2 regions of the Rheinheimera sp. MM224 genome follow, and region 2 is predicted to be linked to the other one. Evidence: predicted binding sites of a transcription regulator. Region 2 holds the regulator's gene; the other holds the start of a gene.

Region 1 (7,736 bases), 720 kb from region 2:
AGGCTTTTGCTGAATCCTTTCCACCTGGTGTCATTAACGTGATTTACGGTCGTGGCCGTGAAACTGTCGGTGCCTTAATGGAGAGTGGTAGTGTGGATTTATTTGCTTTTATAGGTACAAATAAAGGCGCCAGCGATTTAAAAAAACTGCACCCACGGCCACATCGTTTGCGTGCTGTGCTTGGGCTTGATGCGAAAAACCCAGCCATAGTGTTGCCGGATGCCGATTTAAATCTGACCGTCAAAGAAGCAGTGATGGGGGCTTTGTCCTTTAATGGCCAGCGCTGCACTGCGTTAAAAATCTTTTTTGTGCAGCGTTCAGTTGCCGATGCTTTTGTGCAGAAACTGTCAGAGGCCATCAGCGCTTTGCAGTTGGGCTTACCCTGGACTGACAAAGTACAAATTACGCCTTTGCCTGAGCCGGGCAAAGTAGACTTTTTACAAGGTTTAATCGCCAATGCGATAGAGCATGGCGCTAAAGTGATGAACCCTGAAGGTGGCCAAAGTGCGGGCTCGTTAATGCGTCCTGCTTTGCTGTATCCGGTCAATAGTCAGATGAGGTTGTATCAGGAAGAACAGTTTGGCCCTTTAGTGCCCGTAGTGCCTTATGACGATATTAGCGAAGTGATCCATTATGTGATTCACTCAGACTATGGTCAGCAGCTGAGTATTTTTGGCCAGGACGCGCAGCAAATAGGTGAGCTGGTGGATATGTTCGCCAATCAGGTGGGTCGGATTAACATCAATAGCCAATGTCAGCGTAGTCCGGACAGCTTCCCTTTTACCGGTCGGAAAAATTCAGCTGAAGGCACTTTGTCAGTGCAAGATGCTTTGCTGCAGTTTTCTATTCCAACTCTGGTGGCCTGTAAATACAACCCTGAACAAATAGCGCTGATGAAAGAGATGATTAAACAAGGCTCATCCCAGTTTTTAGCCACAGATTTTCTGTTTTAACCCGATGGGAAAAGCAGCATGAGATTTGAACATCTGGCATTAAATGTCGCTGAACCTAAAGCTATGGCTGCCTGGTACTGTCAGCATTTAGGGCTGCGAGTCAGGCGTGCTTTACCGGACCAGGCTCAGACGCATTTTCTGGTGGATGACAGCGACCAGATGATGCTGGAGATTTATTGTAATCCGGCCGATCAGGTACCGGATTATCCGAACATGCATCCCTTGTTATTGCATCTGGCGTTGGTTAGTGTTGACCCTTATGCCGATAGCAAAAGGTTGCAGCAGGCTGGTGCACAGCAGGTGGATGAAGTGAATTTAGCTGACGGCTCTTTGCTAGTGATGCTGCGTGACCCCTGGGGGCTGGCATTGCAGTTGTGCCGACGTGGTGCGGCTTTGAACCAAGCTTAAGCATTAAGACCTGACGCAAAATACTCAATAGCAGGAAAACGCGTGAGAAATACCCCAGCCAAAAGAAGGCCGGGGTGGGAGCAATTAAACTTTAAAACGTTTGACCATATCCATCAGTCTGGAAGCCATACCTGCCAATTCCTGACTGGCGGCGTTGGTTTGATTTGCGCCAGCCGAGGTTTGTACCGCCAAATCCTTGATAGCAACCAGACTTCTGTCCACATCACGTGCCACATGAGCTTGCTCTTCTGAGGCTGTGGCTATCAGTAAATTACGCTCATTGATATGACTGACCGAGTGACAGATCTGCTCAAACGCCTGACCCGCTTTGTTGGCCATTTCTACTGTATTATCTGCAAGCCCGGTGCTGGATTCTATTGACTGTACAGCTTTAGCTGTGCCCTGACGGATATGCGTAATTAACTGTTCAATTTCTTTGGTGGAGTTCTGAGTGCGATGAGCCAGAGCCCTGACTTCATCTGCAACTACAGCAAAACCCCGCCCGGCATCACCGGCTCGGGCTGCTTCTATTGCCGCGTTTAATGCCAATAAATTAGTTTGTTCTGCTAAAGCCCGGATGACGTCCAGCACCTGACCTATATTGCCAGCCTGTATTGCCAGTTCCTGAACCAGCTCAGCAGAGGTCTTCATTTCCGTCGCCATTTTACGGGTTTGAGCAATAGTTTGTTTCATCTCTTCAAAGCTGCGACTGGCCAGCTCGTTGGATTCTCTTGAAGCGTCTGAGGTGGATAATGCATTTTGTGCTACATCTTCTACCGCCACTGTCATCTCATTGACTGCTGTCGCAGCTTGCTGCAGTTCAGCATTCTGTAAATCGAGGCCTTCAGTACTTTGTGAGGTCACAATACTCAATTCTTCAGCTGCAGACGCTAACTGAGTCGCGGTGTTGTTGATTTGACTAATAGTGTCTTTTTGGCTTTGTTGTAAATGCTGCAGACCAGAAAACAGCGCTCCTATCTCATTTTTGCTTTCGACTTTGATTTGACTGCTTAAATCGCCTTGCGCCATACGTTGAAAATGCACTCCCGCCAGTTCCAGCGGTTGGATCAGCATTTTTTTAATTAAATACCAGCTCATGACTAAAGCGGCCAACGAAATAGCCAGAAAGATGGCACACAGAATGGCGGTTGCACTGTAGCGATCGGACGCTTCTTGCATAAAACTGCTGTTTTTGGTGCTGGCTTGTTCAACAAACTGCGCGACCATTTCCTGCGCTTTCACATTAGTATCACGGGCTTCCAGGTTGGCTGTAACATAACTTTCGCTGGTGCCTGTTTGCAGCTCCTTCGCTGTTTTTTCAATTGCAGTGAAGTATGAAGAAAAGACTTTCTGCATTTCCTGCACCATCTCTTTATGGTCACCTTTCAGGCCAACTTCAGCAAACGCATTAAATTTGTCGACAGCCTCTTTCAGAAACTTTTCGCCACGCTGCGCGCTGACTTGAGCTTTATCCAGTTGTCCGCCTTCCTTTTCGATAAAGCCACCAGCTAATGCTAACCTGCTGCGCAACAACATGCCGTACACATCAGAAATTGGATTTACTTGCAGTACTGAAAGTTGATACAGATCAGCCATACCTTCTTCGCTGGCTTTTGCGCTGTTCCAGGAGTAAAAACTTAATATGGCCAGGCCAGCGCTGAACATCAGAAGAATAGATAAAATTATATTTTTCAAGTACATATCTTTGAACATAGTAACCCCTTGTCTGTGATCTTTGGTCAATCTTTATCTGTTTAAAACTTCAGCGGAAAGTAACAAAATATATCGGGTGAAATGATCTACTGTATCGTTATATGAAAATATGAATGTGACTACTGCTGATACTATAGAGCATAATGACCAAAGCAGAGATTCAGCATAAAGAGATATAGTTTCAGTCAGGATTTTGACATCTGTGACTTTATCCGCTAAAAACCTATAAAGCGCCATTTTATGTCAAACACTTAAGAAACTAATTGATAAAGTCGATGGATATACTGTTACATCAGTCTTGCCCATCGAAACTGCTAACGACTTGTGTAGTAGTATAGTGTTGTTTTTAAAGTGATTTCATCTTTTTTAGCTCTCTTCAGGATCTTTTATACCTCATCTGATCATTATTTATTGTTAGCGAATTTTTTCAGGACATGAAGTTTACTTTTTACAACAGTGGGTCGCTTCGTTATTCATATGTGTTGATAAGGAACTGAATCAATTTAAGGTTGTATGAAATTTATGCACTGGCTGAGGTTGTTAACTATGCTGAGCGGATAGTTCCATTGAGCAAAAACGTTTTAGTCAGATAAAATGTAGGTCTATAAAGTTCAGTATAAATGTGTCCGTATTATGAATACTGAACCTATAAAATAGTAATTAAGGGGACGAATTTGAACAAAAGATATTGTGCAGCTCTTGGCTCGCTGGTGCTGCTGAGTTCCGGAGCCCAGGCTTTTGAATGGGATGTCTATGGTAAGCTGGATCTGCAAGGTCTGTATGTTGATGAAGGCTTATATCGGTATTCCGACCAGGGTTGGCAAATTGAAGCACCTTTTACCCGACTGGGATTTAAGGCCCGACAGGAGCTGGTAGATAATCTCGACCTGATCGTGGTTTATGAGTGGCAGGTGAATGGTCTGGACGATGCGAATAAAGGCCATCGACTTGGTAGCCGCAATACTTATATTGGCTTTGCCGGTAATTGGGGGGAGTTAGTTTTTGGTAAAAACGATACCCGTTTTAAAAAATCCGAAGGCAAAATCGATTTATTTAACGAAACCCTCAATGACATAGCTCAGTTGAGCGCAGGGCAGGACAGACTCGAGAATATAGTGGGTTATCAGAGCCCTGTCATCGAAGGTTTTCAACTGCAAGCCACCTACCAGACTGGCGCCAGTGATGAAGTGGCCGGTGGTTATGACTGGACTGTGAGCTACGGCGACTCTGGTTTTAAAGCTTATCCTTACTATTTTGCCTACAGTCAGGCGCGTGAGTTGAACAACATTGATGCCGAACGTATTCTGGCTCACTTTAAACTGATGGAATTGTCAGGAGGCCAACTGTCTGCCGGTCTGATGTTGCAACACAGTGAACATGTCACCCGTAATGTTGATGGTGACGCGGTGATGGCACAGCTTGCTTATAAGCTTGAGGCTCTGACTTACAAGCTGCAATGGCAACGTGATGACAGTAAAATCCGTCACGCAGAAACCGGAACTTTATGGACTATAGGTGCAGACTACGCGCTGAACAGTGAGATGGTGATTTACACTATGTTCTCGACTCTGGACTTCGAGACCGAGCAGGACGAATCTGCAGCTTTAGGTTTTAAATACAACTTCTGATCTGAATCTCTGATACTAAAAGCAATAGACCCGGCTTGCCGGGTCTATTATTTGTGACTGCTAGTTAAAGCAGATTAAAAGTTATCTTTATTGCCTGCTTCTTTAGTTATTTTATCCAGATAACCCATAGCAAAAGCCGAAAGCACAAAAGTCATATGGATCAGCAAGTACCACATGATTTTGTCATTTGGGATATTTTCGGTATCCATAAATATCTTCAGTAAATGAATAGATGAAATGGCGACTATAGAAGCCGCTACTTTATTTTTCAGTGAGTTGGAATCCAGCTTACCCAGCCAGCCTAATTTGTCACCGTCACCTTCAATATCCAGCCGTGAGACAAAGTTTTCGTAGCCGGAAAACATCACCATCACAATTAAACCGCCGACTAGCGTGATATCAATCAAGGACAGGATCACCAGAATTAAATCCACTTCTTTCATACTGAAAATGATCGGCAGAATATGAAAGACTTCCTGAAAAAATTTTATGCCAAGTGCCAGCAATGCCAAACTCAGACCAAGGTAAATAGGTGCCATCAGCCAGCGGGTGGCGTACATCGCCTTTTCAATTAGTTGTTCCATTGCTGCTCCTGTCTTTTCAACGACTTCACTTTATGGGGCAAATAGTGCAGAAATTCAAGCCTCTGGCCGTTTTACTTTGCCGTAAAATATCGCACAATGAACCCCGTTACCCGCAACGGTATCAGCACTGAGCTCTGATGCTGTTAGTTTGTCTGGGCCTCAATGCCAAGGAATTTCCGAATGAAAAAAACTCTGCTTGCGCTGGCTTTGTCCATCGCCACTTTTGCCCATGCCGATGAAGGTATGTGGCAACCTCATCAGTTACCTGAACTTGAACAACTCCTCAAAGAAAAAGGTTTAGAAATTGATGCCAAAAGTATTGCTCAACTGACAGCCTTTCCTATGAATGCTGTGATCAGCTTAGGTGGCTGTACTGCTTCTTTTGTCTCTAATCAGGGTCTGGTGGTGACCAACCATCACTGTGCTTATGGCAGCATTCAGCACAACAGCACAGCTGCAAATAACCTGCTGGCCAAAGGTTTTTTAGCGAAAGATTTAGACGAAGAATTACCTGCTGCTCCTGGCTCTAAAGTCTTTGTTACTCAGGAAGTGACCAATGTCACAGCGCAAATTAATCAGGAATTGTCACCCGCTCTTAAAGGCAAGGAGCGTTTTGACAAAATTGATGAGCTGCGCAAAGAGCAAATAGCCGCTTGCGAAACGCCGGGTTACCGCTGTGATGTCTATAGTTTTCATGGTGGCTTAGAGTATTACCTGATTAAACAAATGGAAATTCGTGATGTACGTTTAGTGCATGCGCCAGCTTCAGGTATAGGTAAATTTGGTGGCGATATCGACAACTGGATGTGGCCACGCCATACAGGGGACTATTCGTTTTACCGTGCTTATGTAGGCAAAGATGGTCAGCCAGCTGATTTCAGTGCTGAAAACGTGCCATTTACACCACCATCTTATTTAAAAGTGTCAGCTAAACCGCTGAAAGAAAATGACTTTGTGATGGTTATTGGGTATCCGGGCCGCACCAACAGATACAACTCGGCTGCTGAAGTAGAGAATCAATTCACCCAGGTCTTGCCTTTATCCAAGGCCTACCGTGAAGAAGCTATTGCAGTGATTAAGCAGCATTCTGCCGAAGGTTCAGAAGCGCGTATTAAATACGAAAGTATTCTGGCGTCTTTGGCTAACTATGCAAAAAACTTCGAAGGTATGATCACAAGTTATCAGAAAGGTGATACCCAGCAGCGCAAAGATCAGTTTGATAAAGCACTGAACCTGTGGATTAAATCCAGTCCGGCCCGTCAGGCCAAGTACGCGCCAGCAGTACGTAATCTGCAACAGTTGCTGGTGGAAGAGCAGGAAAACCAGCAACGTGATCTGGTCTTGGGTTATTTAAGTTATGGTCAGCTGTTTAACACAGCTAAGCGTTTATACCGTTTGGCCAATGAGCAGCAAAAACCAGATGCAGAACGCGAAATGGGTTATCAAGAGCGTGATTTAGAACGTTTCTCTGCCAGCATGAAACGCTTATCCCGCAGCTTTGATGCCAAAGTAGAGCAAGAACTGATGCTGCATTTCTTGCAACATTACGCCAAATTACCAGCGGATCAGCGCTTAAAATCTCTGGATGGTTATTTTGGTATAGGTTCTGCTGAGCTGGATGTTGCAGCGCTTCGCACTAAACTTGAAGGACTCTATCAGGCCACTAAGTTGTCGGATGAAGTGGAACGTTTAGCCTGGATGGGGAAATCGGTCGACGATTATAAAGCCAGCGACGATCCGCTGATCCAATACGCTGTTGCTATGTACGACACTGATATTGCTTTAGAAAATGCGGAGAAAGAACATAAAGGCAAGCTGGCAGTGGCTCGTCCTCAGGTGATGGAAGCCATTATTGCTTTTAACAAAGCCAATGGCAAAGCTGTGTACGCCGATGCCAACAGCACCTTGCGTGTGACTTATGGTTCTATCAAAGGTTATCAGCCAAAAGATGCGGTGTCTTATCAGCCATTTACCACTGCAGCTGGTATTTTGCAGAAGCAAACGGGTGTAGATCCATTTGATGCACCACCAGCTCAGGTCGAAGCCTTAAAACAAGGCGACTTTGGCATTTACAAAGATGCGGTCTATAACAATCTACCGGTCAACTTCTTAAGCACAGTAGATACCACAGGAGGGAACTCAGGTTCACCAACACTGAATGGTAAAGCTGAATTAGTCGGTTTGTTATTTGATGGTGTGATTGAAGGCATCATCGGCAACTGGGACTACGATCCGGCCACCAACCGCTCTATCCATGTCGACAGCCGTTATATGTTGTGGCAAATGGAGAAGGTAGATGGCGCGACTAATCTTCTAAAAGAAATGACAATAGTTAAAGAATAGCCTTGTAGGGGCGACCGTTATGGTCGCCCTTTTTAAGGCGTCACAGTAAATGTTATAGCCCCCAATAACTGCCCCGAATCTGTTACTACCCGAATTTTCCATTTACC
Region 2 (7,736 bases):
AAGTAGATGATGAGCCAGAGCAAGTGCCTGCCGATTCTCTGCAAGCTTTATTAGCCCGTCAAATTAGTAAACAACCTGCAGCTGCTCAGGCTATCTCTGCCAATAAAATGGCGGCTGCAAAAACTGCTGCAGCGACCAACGCGCTATTTTCGGTTGCAAATTCAACACCTTCGGATAACGAACGTCAATCTTCCGACGCACCAGTGGTCAACCTGACTGAATTGACACGTTATCAGGAACAGCAAGCCAAGCTGATGCAAAAACAGTTTGATGCGATGCGTAGTGAAATGTCGTCGATGAAACAACTGCTGCAACACCAGGTCTCAGGTTTAATGTGGCAGGATTTAGCGCGTCGTGAGCCTGTGCGTGCCATGGTGATTGAAAAACTGCTGGCTCTGGGTTTATCTGAACCAGTGGCTGATCAAATTGCCTGCTTTATGCCAGAAGATATCAGCGATGCTGAAGCATGGGACAGTGCGTTAGAGTTATTAACAGGGCAGTTGATCACCACCAATGACGATATTATGCGTCGTGGCGGCGTAGTGGCCCTGGTTGGTCCTACAGGCGTAGGCAAAACCACGACTGTGGCAAAGCTTGCAGCTCAGTTTGCTAAACGTCATGGGGCGGATCAGGTGGCTTTAATTACCACAGATTCATTCCGCATTGGTGCTTACGAGCAGTTAGCTACTTTTGGCCGTATTATTGGTTGTCCGGTAAAACAGGTCAAAGACAGCGAAGAGTTAGCGACGCTGTTAAATCAGTTACAACAACGTAAATTAATTTTGATTGATACCGCAGGTATGAGTCAGCGTGACGTTCGTCTTGCTGAAAAACTTGCGTCTTTAGTGCATAATTCGCGTGTTAAAATAAAAAGTTATCTGGTATTGTCTGCAACATCTCAAGCTCGCGTGATGCAGGAAACCGTTGAACATTTCAAACGTATTCCATTAGCGGGTTGTATTTTCACCAAACTTGATGAATGCTTAAGTTTGGGAGAAATCATTAACGTGGCAATACAAAATGCGTTACCGGTCAGTTATTTGACCAACGGCCAACGAGTCCCTGAGGATATCGAGATGGCCGAAGCGAAAACAATGGTTGCCAAGGCAGAGCAGTTACGGACCTCTAACAGTAGTACGGGTTATCAGTGGTATTCAGACACGACGGCCCGGGTGGAAGGAACCTATGCATAATCTTCCGATGAATGATGATCAAGCCAGTGGCCTGAGAAGAATGAAGCAACAACAGAAACAACAGATTGTAAAAGTCATAGCAGTGACAGGCGGCAAAGGTGGCGTGGGTAAAACTAACGTTACGCTGAACCTTGCCATGTCTATGGCTCAGCTTGGAAAAAAAGTATTGGTGCTGGACGCTGACCTGGGGTTAGCGAACTGTGACGTAATGCTTGGACTTAGGGTGCAAAAAAACTTATTTCATGTGTTGTCTGGCGAAGCAGAACTGGATGACATTCTGATTGAAGGGCCTTTTGGTATCAAAATTGTACCAGCGACTTCAGGCACTCAATCCATGACCGAATTAAAGCCAGTGGAACATGCTGGTCTTATCCGTGCTTTTAGCGAAATGCGCACCCGTTTTGATATTTTACTGGTGGACACAGCTGCTGGTATTTCCGATATGGTATTAAGTTTTTCCCGCGCTTCACAAGACGTGTTAGTGGTGGTCTGTGATGAACCTTCTTCTATCACTGATGCTTACGCCTTAATGAAAATATTGAGCCGTGAACATGGTGTGCAGCGCTTTAAAATTGTTGCCAATATGGTTCGCAGTTTAAAAGAAGGGCAGGAGCTTTTTGCCAAGCTAAGCCGGGTGACAGACAGATTCCTTGATGTCACATTAGAGTTGGTCGCGACTATTCCATTTGATGAAAACGTCAGAAAAGCGGCACGTAAGCAGAAAGCTTTTGTGGATGCTTTTCCAAAAACTCCGGCCTCTTTGGCGATTCGTACTTTGGCCACCCGTGCAGTGCAGTGGCCTGTACCACCCGTCGCATCCGGGCATCTCGAATTTTTTCTGGAACAACTGGTACAACAACCTGAAGCGAGAGGTCTGGTTTGAATAGCAAACTTGCGGCCTACGGTGCCGCTGATCATCTGACTCAAATGGTTGAACGGCATGCGCCTCTGGTTAAACGTATTGCCTACCATTTGTTGGCCCGCTTACCTGCCAGTGTCCTGGTCGATGACCTTATTCAATCCGGTATGATTGGTCTGATCGAAGCTGCAAAAAACTTTGATGGCAGTAAAGGTGCAAGCTTTGAAACCTTTGCCGGTATTCGTATACGCGGTTCTATGCTGGATGAAATCCGTCGTGGTGATTGGACTCCGCGCTCTGTTCACCGCAATTCCCGTATGATAGCTGAAGCTATTTCTGAACTTGAATCCGAACTGGGTCGTGATGTAAAAGATAGTGAAGTTGCTGAAAAACTTGATATATCTTTAGATGAGTATCATCATATGCTCAGTGACGCCAGCAGTGGTCGCATTATTGGTATCGAAGATCTGGGCATCTCGGATGATGTGTTGGTCACGGCAAATGATAAAGATGACGATCATTTGTACGAACAACAGGCAACTGATGCATTTCAACAGGCGTTGATAAAAAATATCAGTAGCTTACCGGAACGAGAAGCTATAGTGTTGTCGCTGTATTATAATGACGAACTAAATTTGAAAGAGATTGGTGCTGTGCTGGATGTCAGCGAGTCCAGGGTCAGTCAGATTCATAGTCAGGCGCTGGTGCGCTTGCGCTCCAGAATGCAGGATTGGTTGTAATAGTTTGAGTTAGTCCAGCTTGGGCTCTCACCGGAGGGGATTTTGGATAAGAATATGAAAATTCTTGTGGTTGATGATTTCTCAACCATGAGACGCATTATAAAAAACCTGTTAAGAGATCTTGGCTTCACTAATGTGTCTGAAGCTGATGATGGCAGCACGGCTTTGCCTATGCTGCAAAACGGTGATTTTGATTTTGTTGTCACAGACTGGAACATGCCAGGTATGCAAGGTATTGATTTGCTGCGTGCAATTCGTGCTGATGCCAGACTGAAGCATATTCCTGTGTTGATGGTTACCGCTGAAGCGAAAAAGGAACAAATCATTGCAGCTGCACAAGCTGGTGTGAATGGATACATCGTCAAACCTTTTACTGCTGCAACCTTACAGGAAAAACTGGCTAAAGTATTTGAACGCCTGGGTTAAACCGTAACTGACAAAGGAGTACACCATGTCTGTAGCTACGGCACCCTTGATTTCATTAGAGCAGGCCCGTGAACTGGTTCAGTTGCTGGAGTTCGGCGAAACCGACGCGGCGAACGAATTGGTGCAACAGCTGGCTGTACCTGGCTCCTCCGAGTTATTTGCCGAGGTTGGAAAACTAACCCGGCAACTGCACGACTCGCTGAAAAGTTTCCAAATTGACCCATCCTTAAGTTCTTTGCTGGAAGATGATATTCCGGATGCAAAAAAACGGCTGAATCATGTTATTGATATGACAGAACAGGCCGCGAACAAAACCATGGACGCGGTTGAAAACTGTCTTCCTATCGCTGATGAACTCAACTCACACTTACAATCTATTTTGCCAAATTGGCAGAAATTGATGAGTCGCGACTTAAAAGTCGGTGAGTTCAAGGCCTTATGTCATAATCTCGATGGCTTTTTGCATCAGGCAACAGGAAACTCTGCTACCTTACATGCACGGCTGACCGAAGTATTGATGGCGCAGGATTATCAGGATTTAACAGGTCAGATTTTACGGCGGGTCATTGAATTGGTCCGGGAAGTGGAAGACAGCTTAATTGGTTTATTAACGGCCTTTGGTCAAACCAATTTAAGTATGGAAGAACGACCAGCAGCCGTATCGAAAAAACCAAAAGCAGGTCACGAAGCTGAAGGCCCTATTATTGACGCAGCAGAGCGTGATGACGTGGTGTCCGGTCAGGATGATGTGGACGATTTATTATCAAGTTTAGGTTTCTAAAAGGGGAGCTGTAGCATGGGCTTTGATTTAGATGAGGATATTTTACAGGATTTCCTAGTCGAAGCCGGCGAGATCCTTGAACTACTGCAAGAGCAGTTGGTTGAGTTGGAAAATAATCCGGATGACGCAAATTTATTAAATGCCATTTTCCGTGGTTTCCACACCGTCAAAGGTGGCGCTGGATTTTTATCGCTGACTGAATTAGTTGACGCCTGCCATGGCGCCGAAAACGTGTTTGATATTTTGCGGACCGGCAAACGTCGTGTGACCGCAGAATTGATGGATGTTATTTTACAGGCCCTGGATGCAGTCAACGCTATGTTTGCCGATGTGCAAAACCGCGAACCTCTGACTCCAGCTGACCCCGCTATTATCGAAGCTTTGCATCGACTGAGTATGCCTGAGTCGGAAGACGAACATGCTCATCATGCTGTGGCCTCAGAACCAGAACCTGAAATCAGCATGGAAGAGTTTGATGCTGTGGTCGAGTTTGCAGCTGCTCCTGCTGTCGAAAGTTCTTCTTCCATCGACGAAATCAGTGATGATGAATTTGAGTCATTGCTTGATGAATTGCATGGTGCCGGTGCGCCTGGCCGTGATACTTCAGCCAACTTGCCTCCGCCTGCCGTGAAAGAAACGGCCAGTGAAGATATTACTGATGATGAGTTCGAAGCTATCTTAGATCAGTTGCATGGTCAGGGTTCTTTTATTCCTGGCGAAGCCGCAGTTGCTGCATCTAAGCCAGTTGAAAAAGCTCCTGCTAAACCAGCAGAAAAAGCCAAAGCGGCTTCTGGTGATGATATCTCTGATGACGAATTTGAATCCTTGCTGGATGAATTGCATGGCAAAGGCAAAGCGCCTGTTGCGGTAGTGCCTGCTCCTGCGGCAAAAGCTCCTGAACCAGTGAAAGCAGCAGCGCCTGCACCAGCTGTAGCTAAAGCAGCTCCGGTAGCGGCAGCTCCAAAAGATCCAGATGCCGATCCAAAAGCTGCAGCCAACCAGCCAGAAACTACAGTCCGGGTTGATACCAAGCGCCTTGATCAGATCATGAACATGGTCGGTGAGTTGGTGCTGGTACGTAACCGTCTGGTGAGCTTGTCTGGTTCTGCTCAGAACGAAGAAATGAGCAAAGCCATTGCAAACCTGGATGTAGTCACCGCCGATTTACAAGGCGCTGTGATGAAAACCCGGATGCAGCCGATCAAGAAAGTATTTGGTCGTTTCCCACGCGTGGTTCGCGATTTAGCCCGTTCACTGCAAAAGGACATTAACCTTGAGCTGGAAGGGGAAGAAACAGATTTAGATAAAAACCTGGTGGAGGCTCTGGCCGACCCATTGGTCCACTTAGTGCGGAACTCGGTTGACCACGGTATTGAAATGCCGGACGTGCGTGTTAAAGCGGGTAAACCTCGTACAGGTTTAGTCAGACTGGCGGCCTCTCAGGCTGGTGATCATATTTTATTGACCATCCAGGATGACGGTGCTGGTATGGATCCGGAAAAACTGAAAGCCATCGCCATTAAACGTGGTGTGCTGGATCCGGATGCAGCTGCGCGTATGTCGGATACCGAAGCCTTTAACCTGATTTTTGCCCCTGGTTTCTCGACCAAAGAGCAAATTTCCGATATTTCTGGCCGTGGTGTGGGTATGGATGTGGTGAAAACCAAAATTACCCAACTGAACGGTACCGTACATATCAACTCGAAACTAGGTCAGGGTACTTTATTAGAGATTAAGGTTCCTCTGACTCTCGCCATATTACCAACCTTAATGGTGATAGTGGGTGAGCAGACCTTTGCCTTGCCGTTGGCAACAGTCAATGAAATTTTCCACCTTGATTTAGCCAAAACCAACAATGTTGATGGCCAGTTGACGATAGTAGTCCGCAATAAAGCTATTCCATTGTTTTATCTCGAGCATTGGCTGGTTAAAGGCTCAAGCAAGAAGATAAAGCGCGAGCAAGGCCATGTGGTGATAGTGCAAATAGGCACACAGCAAATTGGTTTTGTGGTGGATTCTCTGATTGGTCAGGAAGAAGTAGTGATCAAACCTCTGGATGCGTTATTGCAAGGCACTCCGGGTATGGCGGGCGCTACTATCACATCAGACGGCGGTATAGCGCTGATCCTGGATGTACCTAATCTGCTGAAGCATTATGCAAAACGCTCCAAAATTAAATTTGATCGCTTTGACAAATTCTCAGCTTAAGAGAGTGCACTATGACCATCAGGGTATTAGTTGTTGATGACTCCAGTTTTTTCCGTCGCCGTCTGACGGAAATACTGAGTCAGGATGCCGAGTTAGAGGTCATTGCCACCGCCAATAATGGTAAAGAGGCGGTGGAAAAAGCTTTAGCTTTACGTCCTGACGTTATTACGATGGACATCGAAATGCCGGTGATGGATGGCATTCAGGCCGTGCGCGAAATCTTAAGGGTGCAGCGCACGCCTATATTGATGTTTTCTTCGCTGACGCATGAAGGTGCCAAAGCCACTTTAGATGCATTAGAAGCTGGCGCCATCGATTTTCTACCGAAAAAATTCGAAGACATTGCCCGCGACAAAGCAGAAGCCGCTGATGTCTTACGTCAGCGCGTCAAAACAGTAGCCAGACGTCGAGTGATCAGCAGACCGTCCAGTTTAACTGGCTCTGCAAGCTCAACTTTAGCGTCAAGGACGCCATTGACGCCTCCGGCAAGTTCTTCAGCCATACCTGCAAGAGCACCTTTAGCTCAAAGTCTGGCCGCCAGAGCTTTAGCTGAACGTGCTGAATTGCAAAGTCGTGCTTCTGAGCGTGCAGAAACTCACCGTTCAGGCAGCTTTGATTCCAGCGGTAAAAACTACAAACTGGTTGCCATTGGTACGTCCACTGGCGGTCCTGTCGCTTTGCAACAAATTATCACCGCTTTGCCTGCCAATTTTCCTTTGCCTATAGTGCTTATCCAGCATATGCCTGCAGCCTTTACCGGCGCTTTTGCCAGCCGGTTAAATGGTTTAGCAAAAATTGAAGTGAAAGAAGCTGCAGACAACGATATTTTGCGCCCCGGTGTGGCTTATCTGGCACCTGGCGGTAAACAAATGCTGGTAGATGGCAATGAAAACCAAGCCAGATTGCGGGTTCGTGAAGATGATTCGCCCCGTATTACCTTTAAACCCAGTGTGGATATCACCTTTGGTACTGCAGCAAAAGTCTTTAATGACAAGGTGCTGGCTATAGTACTGACAGGCATGGGCTCTGATGGCCGTGAAGGCGCTCGTTTGCTGAAGCAATCCGGTTCACGTATCTGGGCGCAGGATGAAGCAAGTTGCGTGGTGTATGGTATGCCACAAGCTGTGACTGCTGCTGGTTTAACCGATCTTGAAGTGGCGTTATCTGACGTGGCAGCCCGTATTGTGGCTGAAGTAGGTCATGGATAAGCTTACCCTTGCCGGCATCATCATTGCGTTAGTGGCTATTGTCGGTGGGTTCAGCCAGGAAGGCGGCGATGTTTTTACCTTGTTGCATTGGCCTGCATTTTGTATCGTCTTCGGTGGTACTTTAGGTGCTGTGCTTATTCAAAGCCCTGCTTCGCAGTTTCGGTTAAGTATGAGTTTGCTGCCGTGGGTTATTACCCCTCCTAAACTGGACTTCGACTCCACTATTGAACGCATTACCCAGTGGGGCCACTCTGCACGTTTACAAGGGTTTTTGTCGTTAGAGCAAGATGCGTTAAACGAAGAAGAGCCTTTATTAAAACG

What was found. Region 2 encodes FliA, which starts transcription of late flagellar genes. Its sites were predicted from a motif close to GCTAAAGTTNNNNNNNNNNCNGCCGATA; they were not measured.
Region 1: OM978_RS04255 (methyl-accepting chemotaxis protein) is a predicted target of FliA. The motif match lies at 3,085-3,112, and genes of this name have one in related genera.

Annotation. Positions count from the first base shown of each region.
Region 1 covers NZ_OX352320.1:893,341-901,076, forward strand. The annotation lists gene OM978_RS04245 (NADP-dependent glyceraldehyde-3-phosphate dehydrogenase) at 1-953, shown strand, start outside; gene OM978_RS04250 (VOC family protein) at 972-1,361, shown strand; gene OM978_RS04255 (methyl-accepting chemotaxis protein) at 1,446-3,056, opposite strand; gene OM978_RS04260 (porin) at 3,749-4,702, shown strand; gene OM978_RS04265 (TIGR00645 family protein) at 4,777-5,286, opposite strand; gene OM978_RS04270 (S46 family peptidase) at 5,467-7,629, shown strand; gene OM978_RS04275 (DUF2914 domain-containing protein) at 7,662-7,736, opposite strand, start outside.
Region 2 covers NZ_OX352320.1:1,616,698-1,624,433, forward strand. The annotation lists gene flhF (flagellar biosynthesis protein FlhF) at 1-1,193, shown strand, start outside; gene OM978_RS07800 (MinD/ParA family protein) at 1,201-2,076, shown strand; gene OM978_RS07805 (RNA polymerase sigma factor FliA) at 2,121-2,792, shown strand; gene cheY (chemotaxis response regulator CheY) at 2,835-3,218, shown strand; gene OM978_RS07815 (protein phosphatase CheZ) at 3,244-3,999, shown strand; gene OM978_RS07820 (chemotaxis protein CheA) at 4,015-6,207, shown strand; gene OM978_RS07825 (protein-glutamate methylesterase/protein-glutamine glutaminase) at 6,219-7,415, shown strand; gene OM978_RS07830 (flagellar motor protein) at 7,408-7,736, shown strand, end outside.